Regions from separate parts of the Streptomyces sp. NBC_00440 genome, predicted to be linked through region 3. Evidence: riboswitches for the same ligand, from Rfam matches in the RefSeq annotation. Region 3 holds a riboswitch; each other region holds the start of a gene.
What was found. Region 3 has a riboswitch for cobalamin ahead of OHB13_RS07030 (cobalamin biosynthesis protein). Riboswitches for the same ligand answer to the same signal wherever they lie in the genome.

Region 1: it holds a riboswitch for cobalamin, as region 3 does, so the genes downstream of both, OHB13_RS00860 (HoxN/HupN/NixA family nickel/cobalt transporter) here and OHB13_RS07030 (cobalamin biosynthesis protein) in region 3, are expected to answer to the same signal.
Region 2: it holds a riboswitch for cobalamin, as region 3 does, so the genes downstream of both, OHB13_RS25380 (ribonucleoside-diphosphate reductase subunit alpha) here and OHB13_RS07030 (cobalamin biosynthesis protein) in region 3, are expected to answer to the same signal.
Region 4: it holds a riboswitch for cobalamin, as region 3 does, so the genes downstream of both, metE (5-methyltetrahydropteroyltriglutamate--homocysteine S-methyltransferase) here and OHB13_RS07030 (cobalamin biosynthesis protein) in region 3, are expected to answer to the same signal.

What each region holds. Positions count from the first base shown of each region.
Region 1 covers NZ_CP107921.1:175,217-177,410, forward strand. The annotation lists gene OHB13_RS00860 (HoxN/HupN/NixA family nickel/cobalt transporter) at 1-812, opposite strand, end outside; cobalamin riboswitch at 841-1,042, opposite strand; gene cobN (cobaltochelatase subunit CobN) at 1,202-2,194, opposite strand, start outside.
Region 2 covers NZ_CP107921.1:5,634,561-5,636,754, forward strand. The annotation lists gene OHB13_RS25380 (ribonucleoside-diphosphate reductase subunit alpha) at 1-1,033, opposite strand, end outside; cobalamin riboswitch at 1,162-1,285, opposite strand; gene mctP (monocarboxylate uptake permease MctP) at 1,465-2,194, opposite strand, start outside.
Region 3 covers NZ_CP107921.1:1,558,156-1,560,349, reverse strand. The annotation lists partial or broken gene OHB13_RS07035 (cobyric acid synthase) at 1-46, opposite strand, end outside; gene OHB13_RS07030 (cobalamin biosynthesis protein) at 43-972, opposite strand; adenosylcobalamin (AdoCbl) riboswitch at 1,110-1,184, opposite strand; gene OHB13_RS07025 (hypothetical protein) at 1,414-1,671, opposite strand; gene OHB13_RS07020 (inorganic phosphate transporter) at 1,766-2,194, opposite strand, start outside.
Region 4 covers NZ_CP107921.1:7,842,555-7,844,748, reverse strand. The annotation lists gene OHB13_RS34885 (hypothetical protein) at 1-384, opposite strand, end outside; cobalamin riboswitch at 627-849, shown strand; gene metE (5-methyltetrahydropteroyltriglutamate--homocysteine S-methyltransferase) at 1,011-2,194, shown strand, end outside.

The DNA of each region.
Region 1 (2,194 bases), 1.4 Mb from region 3:
AAGGCCCACTGGTACGCGAAGTTCATGAAGGTGCCGTCGAGTGTGTCGAAGAGACTCATTCCGGCCGCGAAGAGCAGGGGCAGGCAGAGGACGGCGTACCAGGGCAGACCCGCTGCGGCGCCGCTGCCCGCCATCACCATGAGGGTGACCTCGGTCGCGGTGTCGAAGCCCAGGCCGAAGAGGAAGCCCAGCGGATACATCTGGCCGGGCCTGCTGACGGACTTGGTGAACCGGCCGAGGATGCGGTTCATGAACCCGCGCGAGTTCAGGTGTGTTTCGAGTTCGGCCTCGTCGTAACGTCCGGCGCGCATCTCCCTGAACACCCGCAGAATGCCCACGAGAGCAACCAGGTTGAGTGCCGCGATGAGGTACAGGAACGAGCCCGAGACGCTCGTTCCGACGACGCCGAGCACCTGGTGGGCGTCCGAGCCCTCGTTCATGAGGACTCCCGCGAGCCGGGCTCCCCCGGCGACCAGCGCCGCCATGGCCACCACCACGCTGGAGTGCCCCAGCGCGAACCAGAAGCCGACCGATACCGGGCGCTTCCCGTCCGCCATGAGTTTGCGCGTGGTGTTGTCGATGGCGGCGATGTGGTCGGCGTCGAAGGCGTGCCGCATCCCCAGCGTGTACGCGGTGATGCCGAGTCCGACCCCGAACGCCTTGGACCCGACCTCGTAGTGGCCCGGCTCCACCAGCAGGAACAGAACGCCGAACGCGACGACGTGGAGGGCTGCTATCACCCCCAGGAGCCCGGCGGTACGTACGGTGTCCTCGCGCCGCCAGGCGAACACGGCGGATTCGGGCAGGGTCATGCGGTCACGCTCCAGCACCTCGTGGATCACTTCGTGAGATGCCGTGGCCGGTCTCCTGGCTGACGGGTCCGCTTGACGCTCGCCTCCGGCCCTGCCTTCCCGGCCGCGATACGGCCAGTGGCTTCGACGGGACGGAGACTCCCCGATCACAGTGGCGAGGGCCGCTCCGGTCTGAGGCCCCGAGGGGGCTTTCACCGGTCTTCCCGAACACCACGGCTCGCTCACCCTAGGTTCTGCTCGACGGTGGCAGCAAATGCGCCCACCTGGGGCAGGTATCGGATCTCACACCTGTCCGCCGCCGGGTGGTCAGCTGCCGATAACGCCGGAGAGAGCCCCGGCTCTCACCGCCGCACCGGCAGCAGCGGACCACCGCGAGGAGACCGCTCGGGTCAGTCCTCGCCCTCCAGATTCCCCTCGGTCTCCAGGTAGACCTGGCGCAGCGCTTCGAGCGTCGCGGGGTCCGGCTCGGCCCACATGCCGCGGGACTCCGCCTCCAGGAGCCGTTCCGCGATCCCGTGCAGGGCCCAGGGGTTGGCCTGCTGGAGGAAGTCGCGGTTCACCGGGTCGAGTACGTACGTCTCGGTGAGCTTGTCGTACATCCAGTCGGCGACGACACCGGTGGTGGCGTCGTACCCGAAGAGGTAGTCGACGGTGGCGGCGAGCTCGAAGGCTCCCTTGTAGCCGTGCCGCCGCATCGCCTCGATCCAGCGGGGGTTGACGACCCGTGCGCGGAAGACCCGTGAGGTCTCCTCCACGAGCGTGCGGGTGCGGACGGTCTCGGGGCGGGTGGAGTCGCCGATGTACGCCTCAGGGGCGCTCCCGCGCAGCGCCCGGACGGTGGCGACCATGCCGCCGTGGTACTGGAAGTAGTCGTCGGAGTCCGCGATGTCGTGCTCGCGGGTGTCCGTGTTCTTCGCGGCGACCGTGATCCGCTTGTACGCGGTCTCCATCTCGGCGCGGGCCGGGCGGCCGTCCAGTTCCCGGCCGTAGGCGTAGCCGCCCCACACCGTGTACACCTCGGCGAGGTCCGCGTCGGTGCGCCAGTCGCGGCTGTCGATGAGCTGGAGGATGCCCGCGCCGTAGGTGCCGGGGCGCGAGCCGAAGATCCGGGTGGTGGCCCGGCGTTCGTCGCCGTGCTCGGCCAGGTCGGCCCGGGTGTGGGCGCGTACGAAGTTCTGCCCGTCGGGCTCGTCCAGGGACGCGGCCAGCCGTACCGCGTCGTCCAGCAGGCCGATGGTGTGCGGGAAGGCGTCACGGAAGAAGCCCGAGATGCGCAGGGTGACGTCGATGCGGGGGCGGCCCAGCTCGTCGAGCGGCACCGGCTCAAGGCCGGTGACCCGGCGTGAGGCGTCGTCCCAGACCGGGCGGATACCGAGCAGTGC
Region 2 (2,194 bases), 4.1 Mb from region 3:
CGTCGACCCGGCGCATGAACTCGTCGGGCACCCAGTGGGCCAGGTTGAGGTTGTGCGTACGCCGGGCGTCCTCACCGGTGTTGTCACGCAGCTCCAGGAACTCCTCGATGTCCGAGTGCCAGGTCTCCAGGTAGACGGCGGCGGCGCCCTTGCGCCGGCCGCCCTGGTTCACCGCGGCGACCGAGGCGTCGAGGGTCTTGAGGAAGGGGACGATGCCGTTGGAGTGCCCGTTGGTGCCGCGGATCAGCGAACCGCGGGAGCGGATACGGGAGTACGAGAGGCCGATGCCGCCCGCGTGCTTCGACAGCCGCGCCACCTCGTGGTAGCGCCCGTAGATCGAGTCCAGCTGGTCGAGCGGCGAGTCCAGCAGATAGCACGAGGACATCTGCGGGTGGCGGGTGCCCGAGTTGAAGAGCGTGGGGGAGGAGGGCAGATAGTCGAGACGGCTCATCAGCCCGTACAGCGCGGCCACCTCGTCCAGTGCGGCCGCGGACTCGTCGGCGGCGAGACCGCAGGCGACCCGGAGCATGAAGTGCTGGGGCGTCTCGATGACCTGGCGGGTGAGCGGGTGGCGCAGCAGATAGCGGCTGTAGAGAGTGCGCAGCCCGAAGTATCCGAAGCGGTCGTCGGCCCCGGTGTCGATGGTCGCGTCGAGCCGCTCGGCGTGCAGCCGTACGAAGTCGGCCGTACGGTCGGCGATCAGGCCCTCGCGGTGTCCGACGGCGACCGATGAGGAGAACGACACCGCGCCCTGTCCGGCCGCCTCGTCCGCGATGGTCCGGGTGAGCAGCCTGGCGGCGAGCCGTGAGTACGCGGGGTCCTCGGAGATGAGACCGGCGGCCGCCTCGGTGGCCAGCTCCCGCAACTCGGCCTCGTCCGACGCCGCGTTGCGCCCGCGCAGGGCGGCAGCGGCGACCTTGCCGGGGTCGGTGTCGGTGAGATCGGCGGTGAGGTCGGTCAGGGTCCGCAGAAGTACGGTTCCCGGGGCATCCGACACCTGCTCGGAGACAGGTGCGGTGGGCGCGATGGTCACGGTGCGCTCTCCCTCGCTCGGCTGGGGCCGGCGGGGGCACGGGTGCGTACGGGCACAGCAGAGCAGCACACCGCACAGCATCCGCAAGCCCAACCGCGAGGCCCGGACGTTTCCCATCCGGTTCGGTCGAGCCGGATGCGCCGTCGGCAGGTCCTCGGACTCCACGGTGCGCGAAAGCGCACTGATCACACCGTTGCGGGACAGTTCCGGATTCGCACCGGATTCCCCTGCGGCGACAGCGAGCATGAGCATACATGTGGGGTGCCCGCCGGAAAGCACCCCCCATATGTTGTGTCGTGGAGGACGGAAGGGAGGGGCGGGGGCGGCATGGCGAGGGGCCGCCGCAGCTCCCGGGAGGGAGGCGCGGCGGCCCCTGGCGGAGCCTGCGGCTCAGTGGCAGGCCCTACGGCTCAGTGGGTGGGCGTGCGGGCTCAGTGGGCTGCCGGGGCGGCTTCTGTGGCCGGCGGGAGCTCCACCTGGACGCCCTCGTCACCGGCGTCCGCCGTGTAGTCCTCCGGGGAGGTCTCGTCGATTCCGGCCGGTGCCTTCACCGCGTTGAGCACGACGGTGAGCACCAGCGTCACCACGACGTTCAGCACGAACGCCGTCAGACCGATGTAGCCGATCTGCCCGATGCCCGGGATCTCCTTGGAGGAGCCGCCGAAGTGCGCCTGGGTCGGGCTCGCCACACCGTATGCGGCGAGCGTGCCGTACACCATGCCGACCGCCCAGCCCGCGAGCAGCGCCCAGCGGTGGAACCAGCGGGTGAAGAGCCCGCCGACCAGCGCCGGCATCGTCTGGAGGATCCAGATGCCGCCCAGCAGCTGGAAGTTGATCGCCACCGTCGGGTCCATGGCGAGCACGAAGAGCAGCGCGCCGACCTTCACCACGAGCGAGACCAGCTTGGAGACCTTGGCCTCCTGGGCAGGGGTCGCGCCCGGTTTGATGAAGTCCTTGTAGATGTTGCGGGTGAAGAGGTTCGCCGCAGCGATGGACATGATCGCGGCCGGTACCAGCGCACCGATGCCGATGGCCGCGAAGGCCACGCCCGCGAACCAGTCGGGGAACATGTTCTCGAACAGCTGCGGGATCGCCAGCTGGCCGTTCTTCACCTTGATGCCCGCGGCGATCGCCATGAAGCCGAGCAGCGCGAGCAGCCCC
Region 3 (2,194 bases):
TCCCGGCGTCCGACGTGGTTCCGGCCACCAGCAGCCCGCCACTCATCCGCGTACCTTCCTCACCACGAGAGCTGTCGCGAGCGCCAGCAGGGACACCCGGCGCGACAGCCGCACCGCGCGTTCGATGTCGCCGACGGCCACCGGCCGGCCGCCGCCGTTGAGCACCGCCCGGTGCTCGACCCGGCCGGCGTACGCGAGGGTGCCGCCGAGCCGTACGCCCAGCGCGCCCGCGAACGACGCCTCCACCGGGCCCGCGTTGGGGCTCGGGTGGCGGCCCGCGTCCGACCGCCAGGCCCGTACCGCGCCGCGCGGGTCCCCGCCCGCGAGCACCGCCAGTACGGCGGTGAGCCGGGCGCCCGGCCGGCCCGCCAGATCGTCGAGCCGGGCGGAGGCCCAGCCGTACCGCAGATACCGGGGCGACCGGTGGCCCACCATCGCGTCCAGGGTGTTCACCGCCCGGAACCCGACGAGCCCCGGCACCCCGGCCAGGGCGCCCCAGACCAGCGCGCCCACCACCGCGTCGGAGGTGTTCTCGGCCACGGACTCCACGACGGCCCGCGCGATCTGCTGCGCGTCGAGCGCCTGCGGATCGCGTCCGCACAGATGCGGCAGCCGCTCCCTGGCCGCCTCGACATCACCTGCCGCCAGCGCGTCGCCCACCGCGCGGGCCTCACGCCCCAGCGAGGTGCCGCCGACGACGGCCCAGGTGGCGGCGGCGGTCAGTGCGACGCCCGCGGCGGGACGGCCGCGTACGGCACGCCCGGCCAGCACGGCGGCGCCCACCGCGCCCCCGGCGCAGACCATGGTGTGCAGCGCGCCCCACCCGCGGTGGTCACGCCAGAGCCGGCGCTCCACGGCGGCGGCGGCCCGCCCGAAGGCGGCGACGGGGTGCCCGCGCCGGGGGTCGGCGAAGATGAGGTCTGCCAGGAGGCCCGTGGTGGCGCCGTACACGAAGACACGCTCTCCACGCATGGGGTCAGCAGGCCAGTTCGCCCGGGACCCTCACTGCGGTCGTACTCGGAGCATCGGGCGGTTCGGGCAGCAGGCGGCCGCGCATGGCGTAGTCCTCACTCAGGGTGTCCGCGCCCTGGTTCGACGTGACCGGCGGTGAGAGTTCCTGGCTCCCGGGGGCGACCCCGGTGACAGTGGCGGGACCGCGCCGGATTCGCACCGGACTTCCTCTCCTGCCGCCGTATTGGCCCCGGAAGTCCACCACGGTCGGCGAACACCCGTCAACTCACCCTTGACCTGCGACGGGGCAGTGTGCCGAGCCCCACACGGGCCACCCGGACGGCCGTACGGGCCACTCGCCCGGCAGGCCGCGCACACGGGCAGCCCGCCCGGTGGCCGGTGGCGGCGGCCGGGCGGGCGGAGTGACGCTGTCGCGGGGAGTGGTGGGGGAGGAGCGGGCCGTCAGGCGACGATCAGATAGATCCCGTACGCCACGGCCGCCGCGCAGAGCGCGAAGCAGGCGTACGAGCCGGCCCGCGCGGCCGGGCCCCTGCCCGTACCGGCAGGAGTCGCGGCGGCGGGTGCGGTGGCGGTGCCCGGCTCCGGCACGGGCTTCCGCGCCAGGCCCACCACGCCGAGGGTGAACAGGCCGACCAGTCCGACGGTGGCCACGAGGCTGACGCCGAAGACGGTGCCGAGAGCTGCCCAGTCGATGTCCATGGTGCGGTGTCCTTCTCCTTCAGACCGTGTTCGGACGGACCGTGTTCTCAGGGTTCTCAGGGTTCTCAGGGTTCTGAGGGTGCTCAGGCCGTGTTCAGACCGTGGCGGGCCGGGTGGGCTCCGGTGCGGCGCCGCCCGGTGCGGGGATGGTGGTCCGGAGACCGTCGGAGACCGCTCCGGCCGGCGGCGGGGCGACAGCCGCGATGGCGGTGGTCACCACCCCGGCGGGCTCGTCGGACGCGGCGGGTTCGTCGGGGGTGACGCTGTGCTGGCCGACCGGTTGGCGGCGGGAGAGCGACCAGATGACACCGGAGCCCGCGACCAGCAGGACGGCGACGGCGCCGATGCCCCAGGGGCCGCGGCCGGTCAGATACTCGGCGCCCGCGCCGACGACCGCGGCGGCGGGCAGGGTCAGACACCAGGCGACGGCCATCCGGGTCGCGGTGGACCAGCGGACCACCCCGCCCTTGCGGCCGACGCCCGCGCCCATCACGGCCCCCGAGCAGACCTGCGTGGTGGAGAG
Region 4 (2,194 bases), 6.3 Mb from region 3:
GGCGGCCTTGACCCGGGCCAGGCCGGTGCCCATGGTGATCCCTTCGGGCGTACGGATCAGGTTCGTCCCGGTGATCACCACCACCCCCTTGCGGGGCTCGATGAAGACGCCGCCGCCCAGGTTCGGCTTCCCCTCACTGGCAGCGAGGCGGTAGAAGTCGCAGCCGGAAGTGGTCTGCTTGTTGACCAGCAGGCCGGTCTTCTCCGCATCGCGTTCGGACTGTCCGAGCTGGATGCCCTTGTAACCGTCCGGGCCCAGGACGCCGCCGGGCGCCGTGGCCGTCCCGGACGTCCCTGTCGCGGCCGTGGCCGTCGCGGTGCCGAGTGTTCCGAGCAGCAGCAGACCGGCTGCCACCGCGGTCGCGGTCCTGGTGAGGCGCTTCATCGTGAGAGCTCCGTCCATCTCGGGGCGCGGGCCGTGCGGCCGTGCACGACCGTGTCGCCGGTGACCTGTGCCGGAAGGAGTCCGGGGGCCCGGCGCGCAGCGGACACCATCTGCTCAGTATGGGCACGACTGATCACGTGATAGTGGCATTTAGGCCATCCGGAAGCCGGGGCCGATGAGGGGTCGTGGACCGAGCGGCCGGTGGAAACCGGCGATCCGGCCCGATCGGAACCAGAGGCTCTAGACTGTCTGGTGCAACTGGTTCGCCCCGTCCGCCAGGCGGGATGCGTCGTAAGAGGGAACCCGGTGGAATTCCGGGACTGCCCCGCAGCGGTGAGTGGGAACGACCGCCGTCATACGCACTGGGCCCGGCCGGGTCTGGGAAGCGACGGCCAGTAGGTGGATGCCCTTCCGAGGGTGACCGCGCCCGCAAGTCCGAAGACCTGCCTGTTGCCCGTGCGCGACCGATCGCGTGCGGATACCCCGGTGACCTCGTGGGCGGGTCGGCGTACATACCGGCGGACGGCCGTGCCTCGTGGCACGCGCGGACCGCCCGGTTCGTCACCCCTTCGCGCTCGCGTCCCGTCTCCGGGATCTCAAGGAGTCATCTCGCGAAGGAGATTTCCGTGACAACGAAGCCCGCAGCCGCGGCAGCACGGGCCACCGTGTACGGCTACCCCCGACAGGGCCCGAACCGGGAACTGAAGAAGGCCATCGAGGGCTACTGGCAGGGCCGCACCAGCGCCGACGACCTCCGCGAGACCGCCGCAGGTCTGCGCCGGTCGAACTGGCAGCGTCTGGCGGAATCCGGCATCCATGAGGTGCCCACCGGTGACTTCTCGTACTACGACCATGTCCTGGACACCAGCGTGATGGTCGGCGCGGTCCCGGAGCGGCACCGCAAGGCCGTCGAAACCGACGCGCTCGACGGTTACTTCGCGATGGCACGCGGGACCCAGGAGCTGGCGCCGCTGGAGATGACCAAGTGGTTCGACACCAACTACCACTACCTGGTACCCGAACTGGGCCCTGACACGGAGTTCGCCGCGGACTCCACCCAGCAGACCGGGCAGCTCAAGGAGGCGATCGCCCTCGGGCTCGCCGCCCGTCCCGTACTCGTCGGCCCGGTCACCTATCTGCTGCTGGCCAAGCCGGCACCGGGCGTCGCAGCGGACTTCGAACCGCTGACCCTGCTGGACCGGCTGCTGCCCGTCTACGCCGAGGTGCTCGCCGATCTGCGGGCGGCGGGCGCGGAGTGGGTCCAGCTGGACGAGCCGGCTCTCGTCCAGGACCGCACCCCCGCAGACCTGAACGCCGCCGCACGCGCCTACCGTGAACTCGGCTCGCTCACCGACCGTCCCAAGCTGCTGGTCGCGTCCTACTTCGACCGCCTCGGCGATGCGCTGCCCGTCCTGGCCAAGGCCCCGGTGGAGGGCCTCGCGCTGGACTTCACCGGGGCAGCCGCGGCCAACATCGGCGCGCTCGCCGCCGTCGGCGGACTGCCCGGCAAGCGCCTGGTCGCCGGCGTGGTCGACGGGCGCAACATCTGGGCCAACGACCTGGAGAAGTCGCTCACCACGCTGGGAACCCTGCTGGGGCTGGCCGACCGGGTGGACGTCTCCGCCTCCTGCTCGCTCCTGCATGTACCGCTCGACGCGTCCGCCGAACGGGACATCGACCCGCAGATCCTGCGCTGGCTCGCCTTCGCCCGGCAGAAGACCGCGGAGATCGCGACCCTCGCCAGGGGAATCACTCAGGGAACCGGCGCGATCACCGCCGAACTGGCCGTCAACCGGGCCGCCCTGGCCTC